Regions from separate parts of the Saccharopolyspora griseoalba genome, predicted to be linked through region 3. Evidence: riboswitches for the same ligand, from Rfam matches in the RefSeq annotation. Region 3 holds a riboswitch; each other region holds the start of a gene.
What was found. A riboswitch is a leader RNA that binds a small molecule or an ion and turns the genes downstream of it on or off. The one in region 3 is predicted to bind cobalamin.

Region 1: linked by a shared signal. The riboswitch ahead of ACFQRI_RS11975 (ABC transporter substrate-binding protein) and the one ahead of cobN (cobaltochelatase subunit CobN) in region 3 are both predicted to bind cobalamin.
Region 2: linked by a shared signal. The riboswitch ahead of metE (5-methyltetrahydropteroyltriglutamate--homocysteine S-methyltransferase) and the one ahead of cobN (cobaltochelatase subunit CobN) in region 3 are both predicted to bind cobalamin.

Annotation. Positions count from the first base shown of each region.
Region 1 covers NZ_JBHTCJ010000005.1:172,492-178,199, forward strand. Annotated here, with positions in the region: gene ACFQRI_RS11955 (carbon starvation CstA family protein) at 1-470, opposite strand, end outside; gene ACFQRI_RS11960 (hypothetical protein) at 612-1,430, shown strand; gene ACFQRI_RS11965 (ABC transporter ATP-binding protein) at 1,478-2,281, opposite strand; gene ACFQRI_RS11970 (FecCD family ABC transporter permease) at 2,278-3,294, opposite strand; gene ACFQRI_RS11975 (ABC transporter substrate-binding protein) at 3,291-4,307, opposite strand; cobalamin riboswitch at 4,365-4,552, opposite strand; gene ACFQRI_RS11980 (alpha/beta fold hydrolase) at 4,646-5,269, shown strand; gene ACFQRI_RS11985 (alpha/beta fold hydrolase) at 5,348-5,611, shown strand; gene ACFQRI_RS11990 (hypothetical protein) at 5,660-5,708, opposite strand, start outside.
Region 2 covers NZ_JBHTCJ010000007.1:182,368-188,075, reverse strand. Annotated here, with positions in the region: gene ACFQRI_RS15535 (ribonucleotide-diphosphate reductase subunit beta) at 3-1,058, shown strand; gene metE (5-methyltetrahydropteroyltriglutamate--homocysteine S-methyltransferase) at 1,126-3,417, opposite strand; cobalamin riboswitch at 3,537-3,754, opposite strand; gene ACFQRI_RS15525 (VOC family protein) at 3,801-4,571, opposite strand; gene ACFQRI_RS15520 (DapH/DapD/GlmU-related protein) at 4,637-5,440, opposite strand; gene ACFQRI_RS15515 (helix-turn-helix domain-containing protein) at 5,696-5,708, opposite strand, start outside.
Region 3 covers NZ_JBHTCJ010000002.1:181,132-186,839, reverse strand. Annotated here, with positions in the region: gene ACFQRI_RS04990 (sugar kinase) at 1-241, shown strand, start outside; gene ACFQRI_RS04985 (D-isomer specific 2-hydroxyacid dehydrogenase family protein) at 283-1,206, shown strand; cobalamin riboswitch at 1,342-1,545, shown strand; gene cobN (cobaltochelatase subunit CobN) at 1,576-5,250, shown strand; gene ACFQRI_RS04975 (S1 family peptidase) at 5,472-5,708, shown strand, end outside.

The DNA of each region.
Region 1 (5,708 bases), on a different contig from region 3:
GAGGTGAACAGGATCGCGATGACCACCGCGAACACGGCGTTGACCATCGTGACCAGGAAGAAGATGATCAGCAGGAACAGCGTCCGCGCGCGCGGCGTGATGATCTCGCTGGTCAGCGTACCGATGCTCTGCGCCCGGTGGCGAACCGAGATCACCAGCGCGCCGAAGTCGTGCACACCTGCGGCGAAGATCGTGCCCAGCACGACCCACATCAGCGCCGGTCCCCAGCCCCAGAACACCGCGGTTGCCGGGCCGACGATCGGCGCGGCGCCGGCCACCGAGATGAAGTGGTGGCTGAACACGATGTGCTTGTTCGTGGGGATGAAGTCGACGCCGTCCCGGTAGGTGTGGGCAGGTGTCGTGAAGGTCGGATCGAGCGCGTAGACCCGTTTGGCCAAGTACGCCGAGTAGTAGCGGTAGGCTAGCGCGAGTGCCGCGAGAGCGGTTGCCAGCACGACGACTGCGGGCATGGTTTTCCTCGTATCGCACTGTAGGGTTCGGTGCTCGCGGGAAACCCGTTGCCGGAGCTCAGCCCGGCGCGGAAGTCCCGTCAGGACCGACTAGAGTTCGGGTCAGAACGTAGCAATTCACGCCGGCGTTACACAGGTGTCATGCGGGACGAAATGGTTGCGGCTTGGTCTCGAGCCGCCGCGGCGGAGATCCTCTGGGCGACCCCGAGCGCTGCCGGGGGCATGCCCGTCGTGCCCCTGACCTGGCCCGCGGACCGCACCCCGTGCGCCGCGCTCCCGCTCTCCCGGCTGGACGAGGTGGACGCGCTGCCACCGCGCGCCGCGTTCGTCGCCCGCGAGCCCTCGCGGACGCTGGTCGCCATCGGCGACGTCGAGGTGCGCTGGGACGCCGAGGGCGAGGAGTTCGTCGAGCACCTGCTGCCGCAGGAAGCCGCCAAGCACCCGCCGACCCGGTTGCGCGCGGACACCCTGATCAGCCGCCGGGAGAACTGGTGGTGGGTCCCGCGAGCCCTGGTCACGCTCACCGCCGTCCGGCAGGTGCGCGTCCTGCCCGCGCGCACGCACGCCGAGGACGCCCTGCTGGTGCGCCCTGCCGGCGAGGACGATCCGCACGTCGGCGTGGTCACCGCGAAGCGCTGGCCCGACCCCGGGCAGGGCTCCGAGATCGAGCTGTGGCCCCGCGACGGAGCCGCGCTCGACGGCCGGGGCGAGCCGGCGCACGTGCTGGGCCACCGGCACAGCCCGGACTTCGAGCGCTGGGAGCGCTGGTACCGCAGCGGCGCCGTTCACGGCGAGGTCCTGCACGTGCTGGCCGGCGACAGCGGGCCGCGGCCGGGAGACGAGGAACCGGGCACCGCCGAGCCCCTCACCCTCCTCAACCGCTACGCGCACCACCGCCGCGTGGCCAAGGACTGCAAGGCCGGGATCGCAACCCTGGAATCCCGCCTCGCGAACCGCTGACCACTCGCGGTTTGGCCTGGAACCGCACGCCCCGAGCGCGTGCGGTTTCAGGCCAAACTGCTGTCGGACCTCGACCGGGTTCGGGTGGGTATGAAGCGGATGTGCGGGTGGCCCTCCGGGGTGCGGGTGATCTCGGTGCGGACGGCGTAGGCCTGCTCGATGAGCGGTTCGGTGAGGACTTCGGCCGGGGTTCCGGAGGCCAGGACCTCGCCGCGCTGCAGCAGCACGACCCGGTCGCAGAACATCGCGGCGTGATTGAGGTCGTGGAGGGCCACCACGGTGGTGACCGGCAGCTCGACCAGCAGCGACATCAGATCGAGCTGGTGCTGGACGTCCAGGTGGTTGGTGGGCTCGTCCAGGAGGAGCTCCCGGGGTTGCTGGGCCAGCGCCCTGGCGATCTGGACGCGCTGGCGCTCCCCGCCGGAGAGGGTCTGCCATCGCTGGTCGGCCTTGTCGGTCAGCCCGGTGCGCCGCATGGCCGCGCGGACAGCTTCCGCGTCCGCGGCGGTGGGGGCCTGCCAGGAGCGGCGGTGCGGGATCCGGCCGAGGCGCACCACGTCCCGCACGGTGAGCGGCACCTGCGTGTCGGAGTGCTGCTCGACCACCGCGATCCGGCGGGCCAGCGCGCGCCGCTCGAACTCGGCCAGGGCGCGCCCGTCCAGCGTGATCACGCCGGAGCTGGGCCGCAGCAGCCCGGCCAGCAGGCGCAGCAGCGTCGACTTGCCCGAGCCGTTGGGTCCGAGCAGGCCGACCGTCTCGCCCTCGCGCGGGCTGATGGTGACCCCGTCGACCACCGGCCGCCCGCCGAGGTCGCGCGACACCCGCTGCGCGGAGAGGCCTTCCTCGCTCATCGGGGCTCCCTGGCGCGGTAGAGGATCAGCACGAACGCGGGAACGCCGAGCAGCGCGGTGACCACCCCGACCGGGACCTCCTGCGGGGCGAGCACCGTGCGGCTCAGCGTGTCGACCCACACCAGGAAAACCGCCCCGGCCAGCGCGGTCAGCGGGAGCAGCCGGGCGTGGCCGGGTCCGACGAGAGCTCGGGTGGCGTGCGGGAGGACCAGGCCGACGAAGCCGATCGCGCCGGCCGAGCTCACCAGCACGGCGGTGAGCAGCGCGGTGATGCACAGCAGCACCAGGCGGGTGCGGGTGACCGGCACGCCGAGGGCCGCGGCGGCGTCCTCGCCGAAGGCGAAGGCGTCCAGCGCGCGGGCGTGCCCCCCGCACACCAGCAGCACCACCACCAGCGTCGCCGCGCACAGCAGCGCCTCCGGCCAGCCCGCGTTGCTCAGCGAGCCCAGCAGCCAGAACAGCACCGCGCGGGTGGTGTTGGCGTCGGCCGAGATGAGCACGATGAACGAGGTCAGCGCCGAGAAGAGCTGCATCGCCGCCACGCCGGAGAGCACCACGCGGTCGGTGGTGCCGCCGAGCACGTGGCTGAGCCACAGCACGCACCCGAACGACACCAGCGCTCCGACGAACGCGCCCGCCGACAGCGAGATCACGCCGCCGCCCACGCCGAGCACCACGACCACCACCGCACCGGTCGAAGCGCCCGAGGACACCCCCAGCACGAACGGATCGGCCAGCGGGTTGCGCAGCAGCGACTGCATGATCGCCCCGCACACCGCCAGCCCCGCGCCGCACACCGCCGCCAGCAGGGTGCGCGGCAGGCGCAGGTTCCACACGATGCCCTCGCGGATCAGCGAGAGGTCCGAGGCGCCGAGCCCGATGCGGTCGGCGACCACCGCCCAGACGTCGCCGAATCGGATGTGCGCGGGGCCGATGGTGATCGCCGCGGAGATCGAGGCGAGCAGCAGCGCGCTGCCGGCGACCACCAGCAGGGGTAGCGCGGGGCGGCTCACCCCGCCATCCCGAACTCGCGCAGCTTGGCGGCCACCTTCTCCACGCCGGCGACCGTGCGGATGGTGGGGTTCATCGCCTGCCCGCTCAGCAGCACGTAGCGCTTCTCGCGGACCGCGGTCATGTTGCGGGTGACCGGGTGCGACTCCAGGAACCCGATCTTGGCCCGGGCGGACTCGGCGGTCTCCCGGTCGCGGGTCAGGTCGCCGAGCACGAGCACGTCCGGATCGCGTTCGGCCAGCACCTCCCAGTTGATCTGCGGCCACTCGGCGCGGGTGTCGGCGAAGGCGTTGCGGGCGCCGACCTCGGCGGTGATGATGCCGGGCGCGCCGCAGCACCCGGCCAGGTAGGGCGATTCGGAGTTGGCGAACCAGTAGGCGATCGAGGCGTCCGAGGCGCGCAGGTCGCCGGTGGCGCGGTCCATCCGGCCCCGCAGCTCGGCGACCAACCGCTCGCCGCGGTCCTCGACGCCGAACATCCGCGCGAGATCGCGCACCTCGGTGAAGATCGACCGCATGGTCAGCGGGGCGTCGCGGCGCCCGTCGCCCGGTCCGCTGTTGTCCTTCGAGCAGTCCGACGGCGACAGGTAGGTCGGCACGCCCAGCTCGGCGAACTGCTCCCGCGTGGCGACGCCACCGGTGCCCAGGGTGGCCTCGAAGGAGGCGGTGACCAGCTCGGGTTCGGCGGCGAGCACCGACTCGTAGGAGGGCGTGTTGTCGGCCAACCGGGGAACCCCCTCGTTGGCCGCCGCGAGGTCGGCGGGCAGCGGGTCGGTCCAGGTCGCGGTGCCGGCGATGCGGTCGGCGAGGCCGAGCGCCAGCAAGATCTCGGTGCTGCCCTGGTCGAGCGAGACCACTCGACGCGGCGGGGCCTGGACCTCGGTGCGCTGCCCGCAGTTGTCCACCGCGCGCGGGAACCCGGGGGCGGACCGCTGCTCCTGCGGGGCGGCGCCGGTCCCGCACCCGGCCAGCAGGACCAGGACGGCGATGCTGTGCAGTGCTGCTGCGAAGCGCAATTGCGTTCCTTTTGCGTCAGGGCTCTGTTCCGCGAAGCCCAGTTGCCAAGACAAACCCGGTCGCACCGGGTGCCAGCAGGTCTTCGGACTCGGGTTCAACCGGGCGGAACGCCTTCCCAGGGCTTCGAGCCCCAGTGGCTTCGAGTTCCGCCGTCACCCACACCGCTGCGCGTCAGTTCCGGATTCGCACCGGATTCCCTGCTCGCGAAATGAGCGAGCTCGTGACTGGCAATTCGAACGTATCACACGATCGAGTGAGAACTCCGAGCTCGAACGGACACCGGCCGCGACCTCCCCGACCGCGCTATCGTCGGCGGCGTCGGCTTGCCGGGGCGAGGATGGCGGACGGTGGAAGCGGCGGGCGTCGCCGCCGGGTGCTGGGGATCACGATCATCGCGGGGGTCGCCGCGCTCGTCGCGGCGTTCGCGCTCCGCGCGCCCGCGCCGGTCGGGCACTGGAAGAGCGCCGCCGGGCACGCGGAGTTCGAAGCGGCCTACGCCGCGGCCATGCGCGAGCTGCCGGCCGCCTCCGAGGTGCGCGACGTGCGCACGGCCTTCGGCTTCGTGCGCGTCTACCGCTCCGCGGGCGCCGGCGGCGAACCGCTGGTGCTGCTGCCCGACCGCGCTTCGGCATCACCGGTGTGGGCCGACAACCTGCCCTCGCTGCTGCGCGTCGGCGACGTCTACGCCGTCGACCTGCTCGGCGAACTCGGCCGCAGCGTGCAGGAGGTCCCGATCACCGACGACGCCGACCAGGCCGCTTGGCTCGACCAGGTGCTGGAGGAGCTCCCGCAGGAGCGGTTCCACGTGATCGGGTTGTCGATCGGCGGGTGGACGGCGGCCAACCTGGCGATCCACCGGCCGCAGCGCGTCGCCACGCCGACCTTGATCGATCCGGTGCACACCTTCGACTCGATCCCGGCCTGGACCGCGTTCCGCGCGATCCCCGCCTCGGTGCCGTGACAGCCGAAGTCCTGGCGGGACTCCTTCAACTCCTACACCGCGGGTGGCGCACCGGTCCGGGACGTCCCGGTCGCGGACATGATCGAGGCCGGGATGCGCAACTACTCGATGGAGCTCCCCCAGCCCACCCGGATCGCCCCGGAAGCGCTGCGCGGGCTGCGGATGCCGGTGCTGGCCCTGATCGCGGGACGCTCGGTCGTGCACGATCCGGAAACCGCCCTGCGCACCGCGAGATCTGCTCTGGTCAACGGCGCGGTCGTCGAGCACCCGGAGGCCTCGCACGCGATCAACGGCGAGCACCCGCGCGAGATCGCCGAGGACATCGGCCGGTTCGCGCGATGAGAAGAGGGCCGGCGCACCCGTCGTGCACCGGCCCTCTCGCGGAATTGCTCAGCCGATCAGCCTGAAGATGTCGAAGGCGCCGGAGAGCTGGCCGATG
Region 2 (5,708 bases), on a different contig from region 3:
CGATGACCACGACCGGACTGGGCACCATCGACCGCGGCGGCGAGCGCGTCGACGTCGCCGACAAGGCGATGATCAACGCGCGCGCGGACGTCAACCAGCTGCTGCCGCTGAAGTACGGCTGGGCCTGGGAGAAGTACCTCAACGGCTGCAGCAACCACTGGATGCCCACCGAGGTGTCGATGCAGGCCGACATCGCGCTGTGGAAGTCCCGCGACGGGCTCACCGACGACGAGCGCACCATGCTCGAGCGCAACCTGGGGTTCTTCGCCACCGCCGAGTCGCTGGTGGCCAACAACATCGTGCTGGCCGTCTACCGGCACCTGACCAACCCCGAGTGCAGGCAGTACCTGCTGCGGCAGGCCTTCGAAGAAGCCGTGCACACGCACACCTTCCAGTACATCTGCGAGAGCCTGGGGCTCGACGAGGGCGAGCTGTTCAACGCCTACCGGGAGGTCCCGTCGATCGCGGACAAGGACGCGTGGGCGCTGCGCTACACCCAGAACCTGGAGAACCCCGAGTTCGCCACCGGGACCCCGGAGGCCGACCAGGCGTTCCTGCGCGATCTCATCGCCTTCTACGTGATCTTCGAGGGCATGTGGTTCTACACCGGCTTCGCGCAGATCCTCTCGCTGGGCAGGCGCAACAAGATGGTCGGCATCGCCGAGCAGTACCAGTACATCCTGCGCGACGAGTCGATCCACCTGAACTTCGGCATCGACTGCATCAACCAGATCAAGCTGGAGAACCCGCACCTGTGGAGCGAGGAGTTCCAGCAGGAGGCCCGCACCATGCTTCGCGAGGCCTGCGAGCTGGAGGCGGCCTACGGCAGGGACACCCTGCCGCGCGGGATGCTCGGGCTCAGCGCCGAGTCGTGCGAGCAGTACATGCGGTTCATCACCAACCGCCGCTGCGCCCAGCTCGGCCTGGAGCCGGTGTTCGAGCCGACCGACAACCCGTTCCCGTGGATGTCGGAGGCGATGGATCTGAAGAAGGAGAAGAACTTCTTCGAAACCCGCGTCACCGAGTACCAGTCCGGCGCCGCTCTCACCTGGGACTGATCCCGCGACCGGGGTGCGGGCGCGCGGCCCGCACCCCGGTCGGGCGCTCCCGCGGGGAGCGGCGGCGTCAGTCGGAGCCGTGGGCCGCGGCCTCCCGGAGCCGGTGGGCCGCCGCCACCAGGTTGGCCAGGGCGGCCTCGGTCTCCGGGTAGTCGCGGGTCTTGAGACCGCAGTCCGGGTTCACCCACAAGCGCTCGGCCGGCACCGCTGCCAGCGCCGCCCGCAGCAGGTCGGCGACCTCGTCGGCGCCTGGCACGCGCGGCGAGTGGATGTCGTAGACGCCCGGCCCGACACCCCGCGCGTAGCCGACCGCGTTGAGGTCGTCGAGCACCTCCATCCGCGACCGGGCGGCCTCGATGCTGGTGACGTCCGCGTCGAGGGCCACGATCGCGTCGATGACGTCGCCGAACTCGGAGTAGCACAGGTGCGTGTGGATCTGCGTGCCGTCGGAGACGCCCGAGGTCGCCAGCCGGAAGGACGCCACCGCCCACTCCAGGTAGGCGGGCCGGTCGGCCGCGCGCAGCGGCAGCAGCTCGCGCAGCGCCGGCTCGTCGACCTGCACCGCGCGGATGCCCGACGCCTCCAGATCGCGCACTTCGTCGCGGATGGCCAGCGCCACCTGCCGGGCGGTCTCGTCGACCGGCTGATCATCGCGGACGAACGACCAGGACAGCATCGTCACCGGCCCGGTGAGCATGCCCTTGAGCGGCTTGTCGGTCAGCCGCTGGGCGTACCTGGCCCACTCGACGGTCATCGGCTCCGGCCGGTGCACGTCGCCGTGCAGCACCGGCGGCCGCACGCAGCGCGAACCGTAGGACTGCACCCAGCCGTGGTCGGTCGTGGCGAACCCGGCCAGCTGCTCGGCGAAGAACTGGACCATGTCGCTGCGCTCGGGTTCGCCGTGCACCAGCACGTCCAGCCCGAGCTTCTCCTGCAGGCGCACCACGCGCTCGATCTCCTCGCGCATCCGCTGCCGGTACTCGTCCGGCTCGATGCGCCCGGCGCGCAGCGCGGCGCGCGCCTTGCGCACGTCGGTGGTCTGCGGGAATGACCCGATCGTGGTGGTCGGCAGCGGCGGCAGCCGCAACGACCGCTGCTGGGCGGCGGACCGCTGCCGGTAGTCGCCGCGCCGCGCGTGCTCCGGGCGCAACGACGCCACCCGCGCCCGCACCCGCTGGTCCCGGCTCGCACCCGTCCGCGAGGCCACCGCCGACCGCGCGCGATCGAGCTCGGCGCGCACGCCCTCCCGGCCCTCGCGCAGCGCGCGGCCGAGCAGCACGACCTCGCCGACCTTCTGCCGCGCGAACGCCAACCACTCCCGCACCTGGGGATCCAGGTCGGTTTCCGCGTCGACGTCGTAGGGCACGTGCAGCAGCGAGCACGAGGTGCCCACGGCGACCTCCCCGGCCATGCCGAGCAGGGTGGCCGCGGTGGTCAGCGCGCGGTCCAGATCGGTGCGCCACACGTTGCGACCGTCGACCAGCCCCGCGACGAGGGTCTTGTCCCGCATCCCGCGCAACCCGGGCAACCGGTCCAGCGCACCCGGGCCGGCGACGAGGTCCACGGCGATCGCCTCGACCGGCGAGTCGGCCAGCACCGGCAGCGCCTCACCCAGCTCGCCGAAGTAACCCGCGACCAGCAGCTCCGGCCGGTCAGCGCGATCGCCGAGCCGGCGGTAGGCGTTGCGCAGCACCTCCAGCTCCTCGGCCGTGCGGTCGACGGCCAGAGCTGGCTCGTCCAGCTGGACCCATTCGGCCCCGGCCTCGCGCAGCTCGGCGAGCAGCCGCGCGTAGGCGTCGAGCAGCTCGGGCAGCTTGTCCAGCGGCCGGAAGGACTCCGGCGCGCCCTCGGCCGACTTGGCGAGCAGCAGGAAGGTCAACGGCCCGACGAGCACCGGCCGGGTCTCAACTCCGAGCTTGCGGGCTTCCCGGAAGTCGTCGACCGGCGTGCGGTCGGCGAGCTCGAACCGGGTGTCCGGGCCGATCTCGGGAACCAGGTAGTGGTAGTTGGTGTCGAACCACTTCGTCATCTCCAGCGGCGGCGCGCTGGCCGTGCCGCGGGCCATGGCGAAGTAGGTGTCCAGCGCGCTCAGGCCCAGCTCGGCGTGCCGGGGCGGCACGGCGCCGAAGGTGAAGGCCGCGTCGAGCACCTGGTCGTAGAACGAGAAGGTGTTCCCCGGGATCGAGTCGAGCCCGGCCGCGGCGAGATCGCGCCAGGTGCCCGCGCGCAGCCGGCGCGCCACCGACCGCAGCTCGCTCTCGTCGCAGCGACCCGCCCAGTAGTTCTCCAGCGCCCGCTTGAGCTCCCGGTTCGGGCCGATCCGGGGAAATCCGAGCACGGTGGATCCGATGAATGTCAACGCTCTCTCCTCGCGAGCTAGACGTCCACCGAGGCTTCGCGAGGGCGCGGACCAGCGACGACCACGGCCGCTGGAACGTCCGCCAGGTCCTCCCGCGAGACCTCGGACCACGCGCACCGGCGGTGCGCGTACCGGTGGCAGGTCTTCGGACTCGCGGGCGCGCCCGGCCGGAGCCGGGATTCCTACCGGCCGTCGCTTCCCGGACCTGCGTCCAGTGCTGATGACGGCTTTCGTTCCCACTCACCGCTGCGGGGCAGTCCTGGACTCGCACCAGGTTCCCTCTTGCCTCACCGCCCGCAGCGCGTGCGAGCGGTGAACCACCGGCAACGTCAGGCTAACCCGGGAGGACTCGGCCGAACAGCCCCGAGCACCGGCGATCTCGATCACGTGATGTGCGGGTTGGACCCGATGCTGAACGGAGTGCCGAACGGGTCGCGCGCGTTGGCCAGCCGCCCGTACTCCATGTCGAAGGCGTCGTCCGCGCTCCCACCGGCCTCGCGGATGCGGGCGACCGCGGCATCGGCGTCGGTGACGGCGAACAGCACGCCCCACTCCGACTTCTCCGCCGACGGGTCGCCGAGGATTCCACCGATCTCGTGACCGTCCGGGCGCCGCAGGAAGGTGAAGTCGGCACCCTCGAGCTGCGAATCACCGTCCAGGGTGAAGCCGAAGACCTCGGAGTAGAAGTCCCGAGCCGGGCCCGGCTGCGGGGTGACCAGGTCGTTGCGCAGCAGGCTGTTGGGCTCGTTGACGATCTGCGAGCCGATGTGCTGGCCCGCCTGCCAGAGCGAGAAGTGCCCGCCGGTGGGGTCGCGGAGCACGGCCATCTTCCCGTGCTCCATCACCTGCATGGGTTCCTGCAGCAGCTCGGCCCCGGCGGCCTTGGCCCGGTTCGCGGTGGCCTCGCAGTCGTCCACCGCGAAGTAGAGGTTCCACCAGTAGGCGACCGGATCGGCGTCGACGTTCTGCATCAGCGCGGCGACCGGCTTGTCGCGCAGCAAGCACATCGTGTAGTGGCCGGTGTCGGCGTCGCCCCTGGTGAACTCCCAGCCGAACACCGCGCCGTAGAAGCCGGTCGCCCGGTCCAGGTCCGGAATCCCCAGGTCGATCCAGGTCGGCGTGCCCTCGGGTTGTGCCTCGTTCAGCTCCGGCATGACGTTCCCCCTTCGTCGCTTCCAGCAGCGACGGTAGACACACCCACCGACGAGCGCGCGGGGGATCAGTCCTCGAGGCGACTGCGCTCGCGCGCCCTCGCGGCGGCGGCCGAGGTCTTGGGCAGCTCGATGACCCCGGTGTCCGCGGTGTGCTCCGGCCTGCTCGAGCCCGCCTCGGCGGCGGGTTCGGGCTCCACCGGCTGCGGCTCGGGTTCCGGCGCGGCTTCGGCGGGCGCGGGCCGCTGGACCGGCTCGGCGGGCTGGGCGAAGAACGCGGACCCGGCCAGCGCACCGGTCCAGGTGTCGGGCTCGCGGATCTCGTTGACGCCGGTGACGATCATGCCGGGTGCGACGTCCTTGGTGACGGTGGCCCCGGCGCAGACGTAGCTGCCGCGGCCGATGGTGACCCCGCCGACGACCTTCGCGCCCCAACCGACGAACACGCGGTCCTCAAGCACCGGGGCGGCGTCCTGCTCCAGCGGCGCGCCCGGGTCGAGCCTGCGGTGCACCAGGTCGCCGTAGACCTGGCAGCCATCGCCGATCCGGCTGCGCGCGGCGATGGTGGCGGCGCTGATGGCGCAGCCGTCGCCGATCACGGCGTTGGCGCCGACCGAAGCGCGGTGGGTGAGCACCACGCGGTCGCCGACGCTGGCGCCGTCCTCGATCCAGCAGTAGGCGTCCAGCGTGCAGTCGGCGCCCAGCTGCGACTCCTCGCCGATCAGGCTGAAGTGCGCGATCTCGCAGCGCTCGCCGACCGCGGCGGGCCGGTCGAGCCGGTCCCACGAGCGACCCGGCCGGAACGGTTCGCCGACCCGGGCCGTGGAGGCGACCCACGCCGACTCGGCGATGTGCACGCGCTCTGTCCGCAAAGCTGCTCCCTCGTCACGACCCGGCGACCGATCGCGCCAAGTCTAGGAAGCCGCTCGGCGAAGTCGATCAACGCCCCCGAGCTCGTCAGCACCGCCCCGACCATGAGCCGGTCGGAAGAGCGTTCCCCCGGTGATGCGGGCATCCGAGGCGCCTCCTCGGCGCTGCTCGGGCATGCGACGCGCCGATGTCCCAGACATCAGGAGGTGCCCGGGTTCCGCCGCTGGCACGCCGAGCGGAGCGTTTCCGCGCAGCTCCTAGGTCGCCGGG
Region 3 (5,708 bases):
CGCGCCGGAGGTCGACGTGGTCGAGCCGGTCGGTGCCGGGGACGCCTTCGCCGCCGGGTTCCTCTCCGGCGTGCTGCGCGGGGAGGACGACGTGCGGTGCCTGCGGCTGGGCCACGTGCTTGCCGCGCAGAGCCTGCGCAGCACCGAGGACCACAGCGCCCCGCCGGACGCCGAATCGCTGCAGCGCTGGCTGAGCTGCGACGACGCGCAGTGGAAGGCGCTGCGGTTCGGCGAGCGGTGAGCTGCCGGCCGCGCTGATCAGCTGTCCCGGAGGAAAGCGAGATGGAGAAGTCGTTGAAGGTCCACGTGGGTCCCGTCGCCCCGCCCGAGCTCGAATCCGCCGTGCTGGCCGGGGGCGCTGAGCTCGCCGCGGCCGAGGAGGCCTCCGCGCTGGTGTGGTTCGGCGCCGAGCCCGGCCGGTTCCCCGAGCTCGACCACTCCGGGCTGGACTGGGTGCAGCTGCCCTCGGCGGGCGTCGAGTCCTGGCTGGCGGCCGGGGTGCTGCGCGAGGGCGTGCGGTTCACCTCCGCCGCGGGCACCTACGCGCAGACCGTCGCCGAGCACGCCCTCGGGCTGATGCTGGCCGGTGCGCGGCAGATCCCCGCGATGGCGCGCGCCGATTCCTGGCAGCGGCCGGAGGGGATGCGCAGCTTGTCCGGGTCCACCGTCGGCATCATCGGCGCGGGCGGCATCGGCCGGGCGCTGATCGAGATGCTGCGCCCGTTCGGGGCGACGGTGCTGGCGGTCAACCGCTCCGGCAAGCCGGTCGACGGCGCCGAGCGCACCTGGCCCGCCGAGGACGCCGAGGGAGTGCGGCGCGTGCTGACCGGCTCGGACTTCGTGGTCGTGGCCGCGCCCGCGACCTCGCAGACCGACGAGCTCATCGACGCCGGGGCGCTGGCGGCGATGAAGCCCGACGCCTGGTTGATCAACATCGCGCGCGGGTCGCTGGTCGACACCGACGCGCTGGTCGCGGCCCTGGACGCCGGCGAGATCGGTGGCGCGGCCCTGGACGTCACCGACCCGGAACCGCTGCCGGACGGGCACCGCCTGTTCTCCCACCCGCGCGCGCTGATCTCGCCGCACACGGCCAACCCGCAGTCGCTGCTGATGCCCGCGCTCGCGCGCCGGGTGCAGGAGAACGTCCGCCGCTGGGTCGCGGGCGAGCCCCTGCTGGCCCCGGTCGACCTCGCCGCCGGCTACTGAGCGGGCCGTCCGCGGTCGGGCGGGAACCGCCCGGCGAGACGTCCGCTCCGCCGCCGGGGCGAGCTCCGGTCGAACCGCCGATCCCGCCGACCGGTGTCGTGTGGGGTTCGTCCCCTTATCCGCGTGCGGGTGGTCGGAGATCGCAGGACGGATAGGATCACCCCGAAAGCCAATCGGCGGTGACGTGGAGGAACCCGGTGCGAGTCCGGGGCGGTCGCGCCACTGTGACCGGGGAGCGGACCCCATCCGGCCACCGCCCGGCCCCGAGCGGGCGGGCGGGAAGGCGGGGAAGCCGCGAGGATCCGGGAGCCAGGAGACTCCTCGCCGCCATGACCCCGCCGGGGCGCGCACCCCGAGAGAGGATCCTGCGTGAGCGAGCCTGCCCGCGAAACCCGAGTTCTGCTGCTGTCCACCGCGGACACCGACCTGCTGGCGGCCCGCGCCGCCGAGGCCGACTACCGGGTGGCCAACCCGTCCCGGGTCGCGGCCGAGGACGTGCCCGAGCTGGTGCGCGACGTCGACGTGGTGGTGGTCCGGCTGCTGGGCGGTCGCCGCGCCTGGGAGGAGGGCCTGGACGCGGTGCTGGCCGCGGGCCTGCCCACCATCGCCCTGGGCGGTGAGGCCACCCCGGACGCCGAGCTGATGGCGCTGTCCACGGTGCCCGCGGGCGTGGCCACCGAGACGCTGACCTACCTGGTCGAGGGCGGCCCGGCCAACCTCACCCAGCTGGCCAACTTCCTGTCCGACACGGTGCTGCTCACCGGTGCCGGCTTCGAGCCCCCGGAGTCCACCCCGGAGTTCGGCAGGCACGGCGAGCGCGCGCACGACCGGGCCAAGCCGACCGTGGGCGTGATCTTCTACCGGGCGCACGCGCTGGCGGGCAACACCGCTTTCGTCGACACGCTCGCCGACCAGATCGAGGCGGCCGGGGCCAACGCCGTCCCGGTGTTCTGCGGCTCGCTGCGCAGCCTGTCGGACGCCGACGGCCTGCGCGAGCTGCTGGCGGGCTGCGACTCGCTGGTGGCCACCGTGCTCGCCGCCGGGGGCGCCGTGGCCGCCGACGCCAGCGCCGGTGGTGACGAGGACTCCTGGGACGCCGGTGCGCTCGCCGAGCTGGACGTCCCGGTGCTGCAGGGCCTGTGCCTGACCACCAGCCGCGCGGTCTGGGCCGAGAGCGACACGGTCTCTCCGATGGACGCCGCGATGCAGGTCGCGGTGCCGGAGTTCGACGGCAGGTTGATCAGCGTGCCGTTCTCCTTCAAGGAGGAGGGCGCCGACGGCATCCCGGTCTACGTCGCCGATCCCGAGCGCGCCGCCCGCGTCGCGGGCACCGCGGTCTCGCTGGCCCGGTTGCGCCACGTCGACAACCAGCAGAAGCGCCTCGGCGTGGTGCTCTCGTCGTACCCGACCAAGCACTCCCGGGTGGGCAACGCGGTCGGCCTGGACACCCCGGCCTCGGCGGTGGTGCTGCTGCGCGCGCTGGAGGAGGCCGGCTACGACCTCGGCGGCCTGGACGTCTCCGGGCTGGACGGCGACACCCTGATCCACCGGCTGATCGCCGCCGGCGGGCACGACGTGGAGTGGCTGACCGAGGACCAGATGGCCGAGGCGGCCATCCGCGTGCCCGCCACCCGGTACCGCGAGTGGTTCGACGCGCTGCCCGCCGAGCTGCGCGAGTCGATGACCGAGCACTGGGGCGCGCCGCCCGGGGGCCTGTACGTCGACGACGAGGGCTCGATCTACGTCGCCGCGCTGCGCTTCGGCAACGTCGTGCTGCTCATCCAGCCGCCGCGCGGGTTCGGCGAGAACCCGATCGCGATCTACCACGACCCGGACCTGCCGCCGTCGCACCAGTACATGGCCGCCTACCGGTGGCTGGGCGAGGAGTTCGGCGCGCACGCGGTCATCCACCTGGGCAAGCACGGCACGCTGGAGTGGTTGCCGGGCAAGGGCCTGGGCCTGGCGGCCGACTGCGCCCCGGACGCCGTGCTGGGCGACCTGCCGCTGATCTACCCGTTCATCGTCAACGACCCGGGCGAGGGCACCCAGGCCAAGCGGCGCGGCCACTCGGTCGTGGTGGACCACATGATCCCGCCGATGGCCCGCGCCGACTCCTACGGCGAGATCGCCAAGCTGGAGCAGCTGCTCGACGAGTACGCGCTGGTCTCGGACATGGACCCGGAGAAGAAGCCGGCGCTGCGCAACCAGATCTGGGAGCTGGTCACCTCCGCCGAGCTGCACCACGACCTGCACCAGGAGGACCAACCCGACGAGGAGTCCTTCGACGACTTCGTGATGCACATCGACGGCTACCTCTGCGAGATCAAGGACGTGCAGATCCGCGACGGGCTGCACATCCTCGGCCGCGCGCCGCGCGAGGACGAGCTGGTCAACGACGTGTTGGCGATCCTGCGGGCGCGCCAGGTCTTCGGCGGCACCGTCGGCGCCCTGCCGGGCCTGCGCTCGGCGCTGTCCGAGCACTTCGGGCTCGACGAGCAGGCGCTGCTGGCCGACCCGGGTGCGCGCGCCGAGGTCCCGGCCGCGCTGACCGATCTGGTCGAGGGCCCGTCGGCGTCGGCCTCCGACGCGGTGGACCTGCTGGAGGAGCTGGCCCGCGAGCTCGTCGAGGCGCTGGCCGAGGCCGGTTGGTCGGCCGACCGGGCGGAGGCGGTGGCCGCGGACGTCCTGGGCTCCGGAGTGGACCCGGTGGTGCGGGTGCTGCGCTTCGCCTGCGAGGAGGTCGTGCCGCGGCTGGCGCGCACCACCGACGAGGTCACCCACGTCGTGCACGCGCTCGACGGCGGTTTCATCCCGGCCGGGCCGTCCGGCTCACCGACCCGCGGGCTGATCTCGGTGCTGCCGACCGGCCGCAACTTCTACTCGGTGGACCCCAAGGCGATCCCCTCGCGCAACGCCTTCGAGGTGGGCGCCTCGCTGGCCGACTCGCTGATCAGCAGGCACGTCGCCGACACCGGCGAGTACCCGAGCTCGGTCGGCCTGACGGTGTGGGGCACCTCGGCGATGCGGACCCAGGGCGACGACCTCGGCGAGATCCTCTGGCTGCTGGGCTGCCGCCCGACCTGGGACGAGGCCTCGCGCCGGGTCACCGGTTTCGAGGTCGTGCCGGTCGCCGAGCTGGGCCGTCCGCGCATCGACGTGGTGGTGCGCATCTCGGGGTTCTTCCGGGACGCCTTCCCGCACGTGGTCGCGCTCGTCGACGACGCGGTGCGGGCGGTGGCCAAGCTCGACGAGCCCGACGAGGACAACCACGTCGCCGCGCACTACCGCGCCGACCTGGGCGAGCACGGCGACGGACGGCGAGCCTCCACCCGCATCTTCGGCTCCAAGCCCGGTGCCTACGGCGCGGGTCTGCTGCCGCTGATCGACGCGCGCAACTGGCGCACCGACGACGACCTCGCCGAGGTCTACGCGACCTGGGGCGGGTTCGCCTACGGGCGGGGGCTCGACGGGCGCGAGGCGCGCGGGGACATGGAGACGGCGTTCAAGCGCATCCAGGTGGCGGCCAAGAACGTCGACACCCGCGAGCACGACATCGCCGACTCCGACGACTACTTCCAGTACCACGGCGGGATGGTCGCCATGGTGCGCTCGCTGTCCGGGAACAACCCGGCGGCCTACGTCGGCGACTCGGCGGTGCCGCACGCGGTCAAGACGCGCAGCCTCGGCGAGGAGACCAAGCGGGTGTTCCGCGCCCGGGTGGTCAACCCGAAGTGGATCTCGGCGATGCAGCGGCACGGCTACAAGGGCGCCTTCGAGCTGGCGGCCACTGTGGACTACCTTTTCGGCTTCGACGCCACCGCCGGGGTGGTGGACGACTGGATGTACACCAAGCTCGCCGAGTCCTACGTCTTCGACGACCAGGTCCAGCAGTTCCTGCGCAACTCCAACCCGTGGGCGCTGCGCGGGATGACCGAGCGGCTGCTGGAGGCCGCTGATCGCGGGCTGTGGGCCGAGCCGGACGACCAGGTGCTCGACGACCTCCGCTCGGTCTACCTGGAGCTGGAGGGCGAGCTCGAGGACTGATGCCGCGGCGGGGTCGGTCGGGTGGCCGGCCCCGCCGTCCACAGTGGTCCATGCGGGTCGATCGTTCGGGTGGTAAGCCGCCGAAATCTCCACCCGATCGTGTTGCACTGCGCGAAGTGGTGTATCTGGCGGCGGGTTTCGCTCCTCTTATTCAAGGACACTTTGAACGAGCTAGGGCGGTCGTCGGACGACGAGCGCCGGGTCGGGGGAGGAGTTTGAGCATGGCGCACACGAGGGGTCGGATCCGCGCGGCGGCGGGGGTGCTCGCGGCGGCCGCGTTGACCACGGCGATGTTCGCGACCGGGGCCAACGCCGCCGAGCGGGACGTGGCGGGTTCCGCCGCACCGCCGATCGTCGGAGGCGAGCCGGCGCAGATCGAGCAGAGCCCGTGGGTGGTGTTCCTGACCGATCCGATGGGCAACCAGTTCTGCGGCGGCACGATCGGCGCCGCGAACAAG